Regions from separate parts of the Paenibacillus nuruki genome, predicted to be linked through region 1. Evidence: predicted binding sites of a transcription regulator. Region 1 holds the regulator's gene; the other holds the start of a gene.

Region 1 (8,303 bases):
ATTTAAGTATTTCCACCGTATATTCTTCTATGGTGAAGCCAGGAGTGCCTATTCCTCCTTTTATAGAAGGTTTAACTGGAATTAAAAATGAAGATGTAGTCGACGCTCCAGAGTTGGATGATGTCATTTTGGAGATGATTCCTCTACTAGAAGACGCTGTGCTTGTTGGGCATAACGTTGGATTTGATTTAGGATTTTTACAACGAGCTTTGGATCAGACCGGATATTTGGCTTTTACAGGTCGAGTATTAGATACTATGGATTTATTGCGTATTTTTTTTCCGAATCTTTCAAGTTATCAGTTAAGTATGGTCAGTAAAGATTTAGGATTTGTCCATGATCGTCCTCATCAAGCAGATAGCGATGCGTTAGCGACAGCTCATGTATTTCTGAAATGTTTGGAAGAATTGAATGACCTCCCATTGATTACGGTACAACGATTATCCGAACTATTTGATAATCAGGATAGCGATCTAGGTTGGTATTTTGATGGAGTACGGATGGAGAAAGAAGCACAACCGATTCAAGATTTAGACGAACATCGCTTTTTCCGTCAATTGGCGTTAAAAGTAGGCGATTGGAATGAGATTTTACCTGCTCATGAAGAGCGTGGAAATATGCCACTTGCCGATGTGTCCTTTGATGAATTTTTGGAGCAAGTCAAACAGAATTTGCGTAATTTACTTCCTCATTATGAAGAACGTGAACCGCAGAATCGGATGTTTGAAGAAGTAATCAAAGCGATGACGGATGATAAACATCTATTGATCGAAGCAGGAACAGGAACGGGCAAATCGTTAGGTTATTTATTACCTTCGATTTATCATAGCGTGAAAGAAAACGATCGTGTGATGGTAAGTACACATACGATTAATTTGCAAGAACAGTTACGAGAACGGGATATTCCATTACTGACTCAAGTGATTCCATTTGCATTTCGTGCTGCCGTATTTAAAGGACGCCAGCATTATTTGTGTCTGCGCAAATTTGAGCATAAAATAAATACAAAAGAATTTCAAAGTCCTAAAGAAGATGTATTGATTGCAGCTCAAATGATTGTCTGGTTAAATTCGACGGAAACCGGTGATGATGAAGAGCTGAATATGGGTAACCGTGGAGCCGATTTCTGGGAGACGGTAGCGAGTGATACCGATTCTTGTCTTGGTCGTGCATGTCCGTGGTTCCGCAAATGCTTCTACCATCGTGCGAAGCATGAAGCAGGTACAGCTGATGTCGTTATTACGAACCATTCCAAATTATTTACCGATGTCAAAGCAGGGCACCAATTATTGCCTGCTTATGATCGATTGGTGATTGATGAAGCGCATCATTTAGAAGATGTAGCAGGTAAGCACTTGGGTATGCATATGAAATATTTCACATTGGTTCATCCGTTACTTCGTTTGTTCAAAGACAGTAAAAATGGTCAGCTGGCTATTTTGCGTCAACAGTTAGGTTCATCTGGTAATGAGCGTGGTATGGATTGGGCGATAGCGATAGATAATCTATATCCTGAAATTGTAGATGTCAAAGAAAACTGGGACAAATTGAGTGAATTATTATTTGCTTTATTACCTCAGCGTAGTGATGCTGCTCCGGGAGAAGCTGGACAATTTACATTACGTTTGTTACCTGAGAAGCAACCAACAGAATGGACGGTAATTACGGATTTGGAGAATCAGATCCATATCGGACTGAGTCAATTGATTCGTAAAGGCGAACAAGTAATGAATCAGATCAAAGAAAGCGATGAACAGTTGGGCACAGATAGTCTGGTGACTGATGTATCGGGTCTATTCAAAGATTTGACTGTCGTTCGAGACGATCTACGTCAATTTGTGAAGCTGGAAAGTACAGATACGGTCTACTGGTATGAAGCTAATGGAAATTATCGTAGTAAGTCTTTACAGATGTATGCTGTGCCTGTGGATGTGAGCAAGCAATTGAAAGAGTACTTTTTCGATAAAAAGAAAAGTATTATTCTAACATCTGCAACATTATCAATAGAAAAGAAATTCCAATATATGATTGAACAACTGGGACTTGTCGAAGCGGAAAAAGAAGGCAGATTGATGACTGAACAGTTATCTTCACCTTTTAATTATCGTGAGCAATCGCTATTGTTGATTCCACGTGACTTTCCAAGTGTCAAAGGCAGTGTCGGTGATGCCTTCTTTGTAGATACATTAGCGAACTCGTTAGCAGAGACTGCCAAAGCAACGCAAGGACGAATGATGGTTTTATTTACCTCATATCGAATGCTCAAGCAGGTGTATGAGCCATTAAAAGAGAAGTTATCACATAGTGATATTGCTGTATTTGGTCAAGGCGTTGATGGAGGGAGTCGGACGAAGCTTACTCGTAGATTCCAGGAGCGTTCTGCTTCTGTATTGCTTGGAACAAGTAGCTTCTGGGAAGGTGTCGATATTCCGGGCGAAGCATTAACATGTCTGGCGATTGTACGATTACCTTTTCAACCGCCCAATCATCCATTGCTAGAAGCCAAAAGCGAACGGCTTAAAAAAGAAAAGAAAAATCCATTTATGAAATTATCTGTACCGCAAGCAGTTATCCGTTTCAAACAAGGTTTTGGTAGATTAGTACGGACATCTAGTGATCGGGGAATCGTTATTGTCTATGACACTCGTGTGATCGAGTCCTATTATGGCAAGCATTTTCTATATTCATTACCCGGTCCCAAAATGGAACATATGCCGACAGAGCAGATGGTACCCCGTATTACAGAATGGCTTAGCCAGGCCGAACCTGAAAAGGAAACTGTAAATCAAGAGGGGGAGCAAGCATGAAATCCGACAAAATATCAGAAGCAGTCGTGCGAAGACTACCTGTATACCTTAGATATCTGAACGAACTTCACACCCGTGAAGTTCCCACAGTGTCTTCGCAAGAATTGGGACAAAAATTAGATTTGAATCCAGCACAAATTCGCAAAGACTTAGCTTATTTTGGAGATTTTGGACGTAAAGGAATCGGGTATGATGTATCTTATCTGATTGAGAAAATACGTCATATTTTAAAATTAGATCAACAGATCAATGTCGCACTTGTAGGTGCAGGTAATCTAGGGCATGCCCTTTCGAACTATAATATGTATTTGAAAGAAACGATGAAAATCGTAGCTGTGTTTGATTCTCTTGAACCCAAAGTCGGTTCGATGATCAATACATTAGTTGTACAACCGATCGAAGAACTTGGAGCAACAGTCAAAGCGAAAAGTATTCGTATTGGTATTATTACTGTGCCTAATATTGAAGCACAGCGTGTAGCAGATCAATTGATTGAAGCAGGGATCGAAGCCATTTTGAACTTTGCACCGATTATTTTGAAAGCTCCACCGCATATTCGTGTACACACTGCTGATTTTACAACGGACTTACTAAGCCTTGCCTATTATCTGGAAGATGGAAAGGAACATGAAACTAATGAATAACACCTCGAACAAATGGGTTATCAAAAACGGTATGTTTGCTGTAATGAGTGAAGAAAAATCGATGCTTTTCGGACATATGGTGATTGAAGATGGATGGATCACTTATCTTGGAGAAGAAGAGCCTGTGATTGAAGAAGGAACAACAGTAGTCGATGGTAATCATTTGTTCTTTATCCCGGGTCTAGTGAACAGTCATGGTCATGCGGCAATGTCTTTGCTACGTGGATATGGCGACGACCTTGCACTACAAGTATGGTTACAGGAAAAAATGTGGCCGATGGAAGCGAAGTTTACAAGTGACGATGTATACTGGGGAACATCATTATCTGTACTTGAAATGTTAAAAGGCGGTACTACGACATTCCTGGATATGTATGATCGTTCAGAACGTGTTGCTGAAGTCGTAGAGCAATCAGGAATGCGTGCTGTATTGATGCGTGGTGTTATCGGCTTATGTTCAGAAGAAGAGCAAAAGCAAAAGTTACAACAATCTATCGACTTTGCACGGGATTGGCATGGTCAAGCTGATGGACGTATTACAACGATGATGTCTCCACATGCGCCGTATACATGTCCTCCTGCATACATCGAACAATTTGTACAAGCAGCACATGACTTGGATTTGCCGCTGCATACACATATGTCTGAGACGTTAGCTGAAGTACAATTAAATGTAACTGATTATGGATTACGTCCTGTAGCTCATTTGGAGAAATTAGGATTTTTCACGCGTCCAGCCCTTTTGGCACATGCTGTTCATTTGAATGATGAAGAGATCGAAATGCTGGCGCAACATAAAGTAGCTGTTTCGCATAATCCGGGTAGTAATCTGAAATTAGCAAGTGGTGTTGCTCGTGTTCCTGATTTATTGCGTGCAGGTGTAGTCGTTTCTTTAGGAACAGATGGCCCGGCAAGTAATAACAACTTGGATATGTTTGAAGAGATGCGTTTGGCAGCTCTTATTCATAAAGGAGTATCCGGAGATCCAACAGCGGTACCTGCATTAGAAGCATTGAAAATGGGTACAGAATACGGTGCGAAATCTGTATTTTTGAATGACGTAGGTACATTTGCTGTCGGTATGAAAGCCGATATTACGGCATTAAATGTAGATCAACCGCATTTCTTGCCACGTACTGATTTTATCTCACATACCATTTATTCTGCATCAGCTAAAGATGTATTGCATGTCTGGGTAGATGGTAAGCAATTAATCAAAGATGGTATATCATTAACACTGGATGAAGAAAAAATTCGTCATGAAGCCCAAAGTGCTTTTGAAGGTTTGCTCAAACGCTAACCGGAAGTCGACAGGAAAGGATGGCGTGTTTTGCGAAATTTGGGAAGTGGAAAATGGATCGCAATCATTATTGTAGTAGTAGGATTGCTTGTATTAGGTGTTAATCAATTTTATGTTCATGTTATGGCGCAGCCATGGAGTAAAGAGCAGCTGGCGATCAACAGTGCACAGGAAAAGGCTGATATCGTATCTGTGACACGTACATTTAATTCTGTCTGGACAGATACTTCAACGTATTGGGTAGTTGAAGGTAAGAACACAGCACAAGAAGACCTTATGGTCTGGGTAAAGTTCAATATTGATGGCTCAGTCGCTGAAGGTGCTAATGCCGTACATGTTGAGAAAACAGCAGGTACAGTGACATATGAAAAAGTAAATGCTTTACTACAAAATGATCTGCCTGGAGCAGAAGCTGTACGTATTGTTCCCGGTTCATTCAAAGGAAAATATGCATGGCAAGTCTTTGTCAAACTCAATGAACGTTACTATTATATTTTTTATAATTTCCGTGATGGAGCTAAATTAAGTGAACCCATGGAACTGCCAGCAACATTAAAAGGAACAGGTCAAGAAGATTGACACAAGAAGAGTAAATCAAAAAAGCATGATCTTTTGAATTCAGCGTATGAATTCATCCAGATCATGCTTTTTTTGTTGCAGTGGAGGTATATAGGATTATAAGCGGAATTGTAAAACAGTACTCTGTAATTTCTCTGCCATCGCATGAAGTGTAGCCGTATGCGCTGTGCTTTCTTCAAGGAAAGCTAACTGCTCTTCTGTAGCCGCACTTACACTTTCGGTATTTGAAGCGACATGATCGGTTAATCCTGAAATATTTTCCATCGATTTTACAATTTTCTCCGAATGACCGGATAAATGATGAAGCGAATCGGTGACTTCTTTAATCTCGGCAGTAGTGTGATCGGTCAAAGTTTTGATCGTATTGAACAGATTGCCTACAGAATGGGCAGCCGTGATACCTTGACTCACTTCTTTAACCATACTTTCAACCGATTCAGTTGCACCTCTAGTCTCATTCTGAATCGTATTCACGAGTTCTTTAACACGTTTAACAGAATCATTGGTTTCATTGGATAGTTTGCGAATTTCGGAGGTTACTACAGCAAATCCACGTCCATGTTCTCCAGCCCGAGCCGCTTCAATCGCAGCATTCAGTGATAATAGACCTGTTTGAGAAGCGATCGAAGAAATAGCATTATTGATTTCTTCGATTTCACTAGAGCGTTTGTTAAGCGACGAAATAATGATTTCCAGCTTACTCATCCGCTGCTGAATTTGATCCATTTGATTCATAACATGAGATATTTCTTTATCACCTAGTAAAGCTTGTGTCTGTGCTTGTTGAGCGACATTCATTGCTTGTTGACTGCTTTGATCGATCTGCTGAATATCTTTATTCACATCATATACAGCTTGTAGACCACCTTCAACAATTTTGACCTGATCTTGGGTACTATTTGAGAGGTCTGACATAATATCAGCTACATGTTCTGCTGCTTTGCCTGTTTCAGATGTTCCGCTTGCTACATCTCTAGAAATAGAAATGACTTGTGCTGCATTATCATTAATTTCATGAACGAGATGCCGCAGATTATTTTTCATACTGTTAAAAGAAAACGCTAGCTCGCCTAGTTCATCTTTTTGCTTGACGGTTACATCTTCAATATTAAGATCACCTGTAGATATCGCTTTAGCCGCTTTATTTAATTTCTGTAATGGCTTGGAGATCAGACGAGAAATAATGATACCGATGATAATAGCTAGAGCAAAGTTAATAACGCTGATCGTAATTGCTAGTTGACGAGCATGTAATACTTTTTGCAGATTTTCATTTTTAGCAGTTTCCATAAGAGCATCTTGCTGATCTGAAAATTGTTGAGCAAATTTAACAATAACACTACCTACAGGAATAACGCTTGTAATGATATCGAGATAAGACTGATCCAGCTGTGTAGGAGGAAGGTTAAATAATTCTTGAGCATGTGTTTTGTAATAGTCATTCATTTTGAGCATGTAATCTATTTTTTCAGTATCTTCAGTAGAGACGACTAGACTTTTCATATCTGTTAAAAGTTGAGTCGTCTGATCGTTGGTACTTAATAATTGAGAACCATAATAAGAATCACGACTTAACATATAGGTCTGCATATATCCATTTTGACTGGTCGCATAAAATTTCAAATTATCGGCTTGCGATTTAAGTGTGACATAACGATCTAGAATTGTACTCATTGATTTTTGTATTTGTTGTAGAGACATAATATAAATGACTCCTGCACAGCCAGCAATCAGGGCAATGGCAAGAAATCCAGCTAAAAGCTTATGCAGGATAGATAGACGCATCAGAGACCACTCCTTTATATATAATCATTTCCATTTGGCAATATACTTTTCTGTATTGGCTTCGGTAATTAATTCATAAGGAATAATGATTTCTTTTTCGACTTGTTTACCATTTGCAGCTTCAATCGTAGTTTTGAGTCCTTGAGATCCTTGAGCAGCCGCATTTTGATAAACAGAGACTTTTAACTTATTGGCTTTCATAAAATTAAGAGCATCCATCGTACCATCGACACCGGCAAATATAATATTTTGATCTTGACCTTCCACTTGTGCCGCCAAAATAGCGCCAATAATCATTTCATCGTTATTGGCTACCACCGCATCAATTTTTTGACCGGATGCTAACCATTTAGCCATCAATGCCATACCTTTAGCACGATCATAATTAGCGGTTTCTTCAAAAACGATCTTCATATTCGGATATTTGGCAATAACGTCCTTGTTACCTTGAGTACGGTTTATCTGGGCATCACTACCCATATCGCCATCCATAATGGCAATATTACCTTTGCCACCTAACAATTTAGCCACTTCGTTCATTTGAAGTGTACCGGCAGTCAAAGAATCAGAGCCGATGTAAGATGTGGTAGTTGTTAATTCTTTAAATGTACGATTTACCGCAATAATAGGAATATTCGCTTGATTAGCTAAATCTACAATCGTTTTGGAAATAGTAGCGTCCATCGGTAAAAAAGCAATTGCTTTGACATCCTGAGCAATAAATTCTTTGATTTGTTGAAGTTGAATAGAAGGATCATTTTTGGCATCCGCATAAGTGACAGTGACATCAGGTTGTGTTTTGGCATAGTCTTCCATACCAGCCTCTACATAACTGATAAAGCGATCATTCATATCTGGAATAGATACACCAATAGTGATCTTTCCTGCTGTGTTAGTCGTAGTTGTAGGAGTTGTTGCTGCTGTAGTTGTAGAAGAGGCAGTAGAATCGGTTGTAACAGGAGCTACAGAAGGGCTAGAAGTACAACCCGAAATAAGCACAATCAGAGCGATCAACAAAAGAGCGGGGGAAACCGAAAAAATACGCGCATTGCCTAACCTCCATACTATTCATTTTTAGAAATATATAACGTTTACATTTTGAAAACAATTTAAATGAGGACAAAATGTGACAAGATATAAAGTATATCGACACAGGGTGTATTTTTAATAATAGGGAGTTTTATTTAT
Region 2 (8,303 bases), 1.4 Mb from region 1:
ATAAATAATCAATGCATGTTCGCCTTTATACATAAAGTATTCACCCATTGCACAACCTGCATATGGAGCGATGTATAGTAGTGGTGAAGGATCAGAAGCCGCAGCAGTTACGATGATTGTGTATTCCAAAGCGCCATGACGACGAAGTGTTTCTACAACTTGAGCAACTGTGGATTGTTTTTGACCAATCGCTACATAAATACATTTTACGTTTTGACCTTTTTGGTTAATGATTGCATCGATAGCAATCGCTGTTTTACCTGTTTGACGGTCACCGATAATCAACTCACGTTGTCCACGACCGATTGGAACCATTGCATCGATAGCTTTGATCCCTGTTTGCATAGGTTCATGAACCGATTTACGATCAATAACACCAGGTGCTCCGCCTTCAACAGGACGGAATTCTGTTGCTGCAATAGGTCCTTTACCATCAACAGGTTGACCCAAAGGATCGACTACGCGACCTAGAAGAGCTTCCCCTACAGGAACTTGCATAATACGTCCTGTGCGTTTTACTTGGTCACCTTCACGAATTTGTGAATATTCCCCAAGAATAACAACACCGACATTATTGGATTCCAAGTTCAAAGCCATACCCATTACGCCGTTAGAGAACTCAAGAAGTTCGCCTGACATTGCATTTTGCAAACCGTATACACGGGCAATACCATCACTTACTTGGATAACCGTTCCGACTTCTACGACTTCAATATCGTTTTTGTATTGCTCGATTTGACTTTTAATCAATGTACTGATTTCTTCAGGTCTGATACTCAAGTCAGTCCCCCCTATCTACTGTGCTTGTCTTTGAAAAGACTTTTCCAGACGGTTAAGCTTGCCTGAAAGACTTCCATCGTACAGCATGTCTCCGATGACGACTTTAAGTCCGCCAAGAAGAGTTTTGTCTACAATATTTTGCACACGAATTCGTTTGCCTGATAGTTGTCCGAATCTAGCAATGACTTCTGCTTGCTCACGCTCATCTAAAGGATAAGGTGTATATACAAAAGCATCGACTACTTTAAGAGTTCTACTTACGATCTCAGTGTAGCTATTTAACAACTCGCCAAATATTCCATATCTTCCACGTTCGATCAACAATGTAATGGTATGAATTAACGGTTGTGATACTTTGCCTGCAAAAGCAGTTTCGATCACACGACGTTTATCTTCAAAAGATACATTTGGTGTTGCTATAAAATTGCGAAGATCTGCATCTTGTGCAAAAGCTTCAACAATTGCTTTTAGTTCTTGTTCCGTCTCTTCTACAGCGCCATTTTCAGATGCAGCTTCGAAAAGGGCTTTGGCATAACGCGTAGATACTACTGTATCCCGGCTCATTGTCTAATCCCTACTTCTTTCAGATAGTTGTCAACCAACTGATCTTGGGCTTTGGCATCCACTTCTCTTTCCAGTACTTTAGAAGCGATCTGTACAGAGACGGCGCCGATTTCACTGCGAAGTGCAGCAACAGCTTTATTTTTCTCGCTTTCGATTTCACGAGCCGCTTCTTCTTTAAGACGCGTCGTTTCCTCTTTAGCTTGAGTAATTAATTGTTCAGCTTGACGATTACTTGTCTGACGGGATTGCTCAATAATATCTTGAGCGTCCTTACGTGCTTGTTGAAGTGCAGCTTTTTGGTCTTCGACATATTGAGCTGCTTGACTGCGTGTTAATGCAGCTTCATCCATTTGCTGTTTAACCAGCTCACGTCTTTTCTCCATGACAGAGAACAATGGACCGAATGCATAACGACTTAATAACCAATATAAAATCAAGAAAGCAATAATTGTAACTACAAGACTGCTCCATACAAAATGCAAATCAGCTCACTCCTTCCTCAAAACATCTAAATAATTCTCAGGTACCCTGCACGCTAAAAAGAAGGCGCGGATGGCTGTGGCCTTCCCCGCCAATGTGTGTGCTTGATTTACGCTGCTGCGTAGAAAATGAACGCCAATACTACACCGATGATTGGCAATGCTTCTACCAAACCTACACCGATAAACATAACTGTTTGCAATGTTGCTTTTGCTTCTGGTTGACGAGCGATACCTTCAACCGTTTTACTTACGATTAGACCGTTACCAATACCTGCGCCCAATGCGCCCAAACCTACTGCGATAGCAGCTGCTAGAAATGCTAATGCTCCCATTTAAAAATCCTCCTTAAAGATATGTGAGATAGTAAATTTATATTGAGCCCGGTATGAAGGTTATCCTACTTCCGAACTTTGAACCCTTACACAGTGACTGATGATACCAACTATTCAAAAGTTGCCGAAACGTGCCGATAGTATTTTAGTGATCTTCTTCCGTCTCTAGTGACTGTGATATGTATACCATAGCCAGGATCGTGAAGACAAAGGCTTGGATAGAGCCAACAAATATACTGAATCCTTGCCATACAATAAGACCTACAACCGAAGCGATTGCTCCGTACCATACGCCTGACATTTTAAGTAATACAGCAATAAGAACTTCGCCGGCAAAAATATTACCGAATAGCCGCATACCGTGTGTCAACAGTTTGGAGAATTGTTCGATCAAGTTGATAGGGAAAAAGAAAAAGAACGGTTTGAAATAGTGTTTGAAGTATGACTTCGTATTTCTGACCATACCTAGGTAATGGACAAGAATGAATACGATTAGTGCCAGACCCATCGCTGCTCCAGCATCAGCTGTAGGTGATTTCCACCAAGCGACTTCCACACCATGACTTCCTTTTGCCAGTCCGTCCACTACAGATGTTAATGGTTGACCAAAAGCTGTAGCTTTTTCTACGCTTGTATAATCGAACACTAAACCAAATGGAAGCCCAAGCATATTGCTAACAAAGATGAACATAATCAAAGTCAAACCGAGAGAAAGAAAAGGCTTTCCTTTTTTGTAGTCCATTGTACTGGAAATCAGTCCTTGAACGAATTCTACGACCCATTCCATAAAGTTTTGCAGCTTGCCTGGATTTTCTACCGATAGATTACGCGTTGCTAGCTTCACTAGAATAAACACTACAGCACAACTAACAATCAACGCAATAATGATAGATAAATCAAAATCGATGCCCCCGACGTTTATCATCGGTGATTCATGCATTTTTCTCACCCCTTTCATTATCGGAGTTATCACGCTCATGGCGAGAAAGGAAATAACCGATAACAATTAGCGCGAATGGTGCGAACACCAAACTGCCAGCTAGGGCATGAATTTCAAACAAATGCGGGAACTCAATAGCAAGTACTACCGCTCCGATCGAAATTGCTGCACGTTGTGCAAACCCTAGACCCTTCGGTCCTCTTCTACCTGTTGCTGCTGCTTCAGTCATCATACTTACTTTTTTAGCTAAATATTTGGTGTTGATATAACTGACTGCGGAACCAATGATCATCCCAAAAGCGATCGGACGAGATTGAGGCAGGAATGCAACCGCTACAAAGCAAAGAGCTAGAAAAACAAAGGTAGTCCGGGTCAGCCAATAAATGTAACTTGGTATTTCATTCATTCGTTTCCCCCACTATTTTCTTAATGATAAGAACAATACCGAAAATACCTAGAATCATACCTGCAAGTACTCCGAGTCCGGTTCCTATTCCTGAACTATTCCATACTTTATCCAGCCAGGAACCGAACCAGAATCCGGCGAGTGTACATACAGCTAAATCTATTCCAATCACACTCACAAGTCCAACCGCTTTCCACGGGCTTGAACTTGAATTGCTTGATTTGGGTTCATCTGCCATTCTACACTCCACCCTCGGAATCCCAGTTCATTGTACTGAATCGGCTAAGCCTTTGTCAAACCATCTTCCTTTAGCGCATTAACGCAAGACTTTCACAGAACATCGTTGATATGAAGCGTTTCATCACACTAACCCTACAGTACCACTGTATACTGTGGAATCATTTTTCACAATACGACTGTGGGACCTTTTTTGAACGTTGTGTGAAACTCTTCAGGACGATCCTCTAAAATACCATAATGGTGCAAAATAGCATTGACAATCCGTGGCGATGCCTGACCATCACCATAAGGATTAGAAGCTTCACTCATCGAAGCATACAGTTCAGGATCGCTCAGCAGTGCATGTGCACGCTCATAGATCTTCTCTTCATCTGTACCTACCATTTCAAGTGTACCTGCTTCTATTCCCTCTGGACGCTCTGTGGTATCACGTAGCACCAGCACAGGAACACCAAATGAAGGTGCTTCTTCTTGAAGACCACCTGAATCGGTTAAGATCAGATGCGTATGCGGATAAAAATTATGCAAATCGACAACATCCAGAGGATCGATCAACTGAATGCGCGGATGGTTGCCTAATATTTCATGAGCAGGTTCTTTGACAGCTGGACTTGGATGCACTGGATACACAATAGCAATATCTTCAAATTCGTCAGCAATACGCTTGACCGCGCGGAAAATATTACGATGTGGTTCGCCTTGCGATTCACGGCGATGTGCAGTCATCAAGATCAGACGTTTACCTTCTGCCCATTCCAAAACAGGATGGTGATAATCAGGCTGTACAGTATATTGAAACACATCTGTAACCGTGTTGCCTGTGATATACACGCTTGACGGCAATTTATTTTCTTTTAGCAAATTGCCTGCCGACCAACTTGTTGGTGCAAAGTGTAAATCTGCAAGTACACCTGTCAATTGGCGATTCATTTCTTCAGGATACGGTGAAAGCTTGTTCCACGTACGTAGTCCTGCTTCCACATGACCCACATTAATCTGCTGCATAAATGAAGCATAGCTCGCAAGAAACGTAGTCAACGTATCTCCATGAACCAGAACAATATCAGGCTTCACTTCTTGCAGTACTGGCTCTAAGCCACTAAGTACACGCATCGAAATTTCGTTTAGCGTCTGACGATCTTTCATTACATCAAGATCATAGTCTGGAGTGATATTAAAAACTTCAAGAACCTGATCCAACATTTGACGATGTTGCGCAGTGACGCAAACGATTGACTCAATATGTTCAGGATGCTTTTGCAATTCCAGAATCAATGGAGCCATTTTGATTGCTTCAGGACGTACACCGAAAATAGTCATTACTTTAATTTTTTTCATAAGTCTGGGATTACCTCGCTTTACTTGGTTCCGTACAAGCGGTCTCCGGCATCGCCGAGTCCAGGTACGATATATCCATGCTCATCCAACTTCTCATCCAATGCAGCAACATAAATATCTACATCCGGGTGAGCGTCTTGAACAGCTTTAACCCCTTCAGGAGCAGCGATAAGATTCATCATTTTGATCTGAGTACATCCACGCTTTTTAAGAACATCGATCGCAGCAATAGCAGAACCGCCTGTTGCTAACATTGGATCAATAACGATCAATTCGCGTTCTTGTACATCTGTCGGAAGCTTCACATAATATTCAACCGGTTGGAATGTTTCTGGATCACGGAACAATCCCACATGTCCTACTTTAGCTGCTGGCAACAATTTAAGAACGCCATCTAACATACCCAATCCTGCGCGCAAAATAGGAATTAGACCTAACATACGTCCAGAAATGACTTTACCTTCTGTTTTGATTACAGGTGTTTCTACCGGAATTGATTCAAGTGGAATATCACGTGTGATTTCGTAAGCCATTAATGTTGCGACTTCGTCAACAAGCTCGCGGAAATCTTTCGTGTTAGTCTGTACATCACGAATAAATGTTAATTTGTGTTGAATTAAAGGATGATCGCATATTACTAATTTTGCCATGGTTTTTCCCTCCGGTACTTTTCAATAATAAACATTAGCTACATCCTATTTGCTATCACATCAGGTTTTGTGGCCATTCCACAAAGCAAAAGGATTAGGGGAATACGTTCTTACCCCATAAACCTCGTCTATTATATCATTCCCTGTGGGCAATTTCATCCGATATCCTGTCGAATTATTTCTTTTTAATACTTCATACTTTGATGAGCATAAATATAGCTCTTATCAAACATGATTTTTAGCATAGCAAAATCCATTTTCTATATTGAGTCTATCAATATAACGCTTACAATTACCAGATAAAAACAAATTCTACAGCATTTCCACCCAGTCTTTTCTATTATAATGGTAAATGGCTTAAATGGCAGTAAATCTTTCAAATTTTTTGAAAAAAATAATTAAAAACCGACAGAAATAAGAATTTCTGCCGGTTATCTAGAAGTTAACAGTGTTAAGGAACTCTTTATTTGGTTTTGAAATTAATAATTCATTTGTTGATATAAAGGGTACTGGCTTGTTAATTCAGCAACTTGCGCACTTGCTTGGGCAAGAACAGCTTCATCTTTAGGTGCTTTAAGCGTCATCGCAATAATTTGACCGATCTTCACCATTGCTGCTTCATCCATACCACGAGAAGTCGCTGCTGGTGTTCCTAGACGGATACCACTTGTAATAAACGGGCTTGTTGGATCAAAAGGAATCGCATTTTTGTTGGTTGTGATGCCTACAGAATCCAGAACATGCTCTGCTTCTTTACCTGTGATATTCACGCTACGTGTATCCACAAGCATCAAGTGATTGTCTGTACCCCCTGAAACGATGGTCAATCCTTCGTCTACTAATGTTTGAGCAAGCACTTTTGCATTTTTGACTACATTTTGAGCATAAGTTTTGAAAGAAGGTTGTAATGCTTCACCGAAAGAAACTGCTTTGGAAGCAATAACATGCATCAATGGACCACCTTGTGAACCTGGGAATACTGCTTTATCAATCGCTTGTGCCCATGCTTTAGTACACATAATCATACCGCCGCGAGGTCCACGAAGTGTTTTGTGTGTTGTTGTTGTAACAAAATGCGCATGAGGTACAGGACTTGGATGTTCTCCAGCTGCTACTAATCCTGCGATATGCGCCATATCCACCATAAATAAAGCACCTACATCATTTGCAATCGAAGCTAATTTTTCAAAATCAATCGTACGCGGATATGCACTAGCACCAGCTACGATCATACGAGGACGATGTTTGAACGCTGCTTTGCGAACTTCATCATAATCGATAAGGAATGTATCTTCTTGTACACCGTAAGCCACAAAGTTATACAACAATCCAGAAGCATTTACAGGACTACCATGTGTTAAATGTCCACCATGAGCAAGGTTCATCCCTAGAACAGTATCACCTGGTTTGAGCGCTGCAAGATAAACCGCCATATTCGCTTGTGCACCTGAGTGAGGCTGTACATTGACATGTTCTGCACCAAACAATTGCTTCGCACGATCACGAGCGATATCTTCAACCACATCTACATGTTCACAACCGCCATAGTAGCGTTTGCCTGGATAGCCTTCTGCATATTTGTTCGTTAATACCGAACCCAAAGCTTCGATAACGGCTTCACTTACAATATTTTCAGAAGCGATTAATTCGATGTTGTCACGTTGACGCTTAAGTTCAAGTCCCATTGCTTCTAATACTGCCGGATCGTTCTTTCGTAATTGCTCCATCATTGTTTAATTCCTCCTAGAGATCGGTTGAATACCTGTTTTGGATTGCTTATTTTAAATTTAGAGATCACCTATTTAAGCTTATCGATCTGCATGAACCATCGGTGTGTAGACGGCTCTTTCGCCACCAATCAAAGGTGGACGTGTACGCGCTGCGTTGACTCTAGCTTCGCCTACAAAACGAATTACAGGTCGATAAGGGACAGCTATTCTTTTCAAATGCATACCGATCAAGGTCTCTCCAAAATCGATACCTGCATGTGCTTCAATCTGTTCTGCCAAACAAGGATGAACAAATGTCTGATATGCATAGGTTGCCATCGATCCGCCTGCTTTGGGAATCGGTACTGCGGCGACTTCATTATAATTGTAGTGATCCAGTGTATCTCGTTCCATCACCAATGCTCGATTCAAATGCTCACAACATTGAAAAGCTAACCGGAATCCGTATTCAGCTTGTACTTCTCGAATCCCTTCCACCAATGCTTCAGCAACATCTAACGTTCCGGCTGTTCCGATATGTTTGCCTGCGATTTCACTGGTGCTTCCACCGATCACCAGTAGCTTATGGCGATCTAGCTTAGCTTCTTCTGCTAACTCGCGTACAATAGCTGCGGCATCTAAACGAATTTGTTGTATTTTTTCCTGATCACTCATCGTTCAATCCTCCTTGTGCTTTCTTAGCTCATTCACTATCTGCAAAAGGTACGTGTGCAATACACTCGTTTTTTATTATAGCGCAAGCATAGGGCTAACGGCGACAACAAGATGGGAGAAGGAGTTACAACATGTAAAGAACAAAAAAAGAGCACAACGTGCGCGAAAAATATCGCACGTCTGCTCT

What was found. Region 1 encodes Rex, which represses fermentation and respiration genes when NADH is low (regulators of the CRP and FNR family bind a similar motif). Its sites were predicted from a motif close to TTGTGAAATATTTCACAA; they were not measured.
Region 2: RCP16_RS21500 (AtpZ/AtpI family protein) is a predicted target of Rex. The motif match lies at 3,851-3,868, and genes of this name have one in related genera.

What each region holds. Positions count from the first base shown of each region.
Region 1 is NZ_OY725677.1:1,137,011-1,145,313, forward strand. It holds gene dinG (ATP-dependent DNA helicase DinG) at 1-2,807, shown strand, start outside; gene RCP16_RS05120 (redox-sensing transcriptional repressor Rex) at 2,804-3,451, shown strand; gene RCP16_RS05125 (amidohydrolase) at 3,444-4,751, shown strand; gene RCP16_RS05130 (cell wall elongation regulator TseB-like domain-containing protein) at 4,782-5,330, shown strand; gene RCP16_RS05135 (methyl-accepting chemotaxis protein) at 5,427-7,115, opposite strand; gene RCP16_RS05140 (sugar ABC transporter substrate-binding protein) at 7,140-8,114, opposite strand.
Region 2 is NZ_OY725677.1:4,839,342-4,847,644, reverse strand. It holds gene atpA (F0F1 ATP synthase subunit alpha) at 1-780, opposite strand, end outside; gene RCP16_RS21525 (F0F1 ATP synthase subunit delta) at 796-1,344, opposite strand; gene atpF (F0F1 ATP synthase subunit B) at 1,341-1,826, opposite strand; gene atpE (F0F1 ATP synthase subunit C) at 1,934-2,158, opposite strand; gene atpB (F0F1 ATP synthase subunit A) at 2,304-3,098, opposite strand; gene RCP16_RS21505 (ATP synthase subunit I) at 3,091-3,504, opposite strand; gene RCP16_RS21500 (AtpZ/AtpI family protein) at 3,497-3,742, opposite strand; gene wecB (non-hydrolyzing UDP-N-acetylglucosamine 2-epimerase) at 3,910-5,082, opposite strand; gene upp (uracil phosphoribosyltransferase) at 5,103-5,732, opposite strand; gene glyA (serine hydroxymethyltransferase) at 6,212-7,462, opposite strand; gene RCP16_RS21480 (TIGR01440 family protein) at 7,541-8,116, opposite strand; ZMP/ZTP riboswitch at 8,300-8,303, opposite strand, start outside.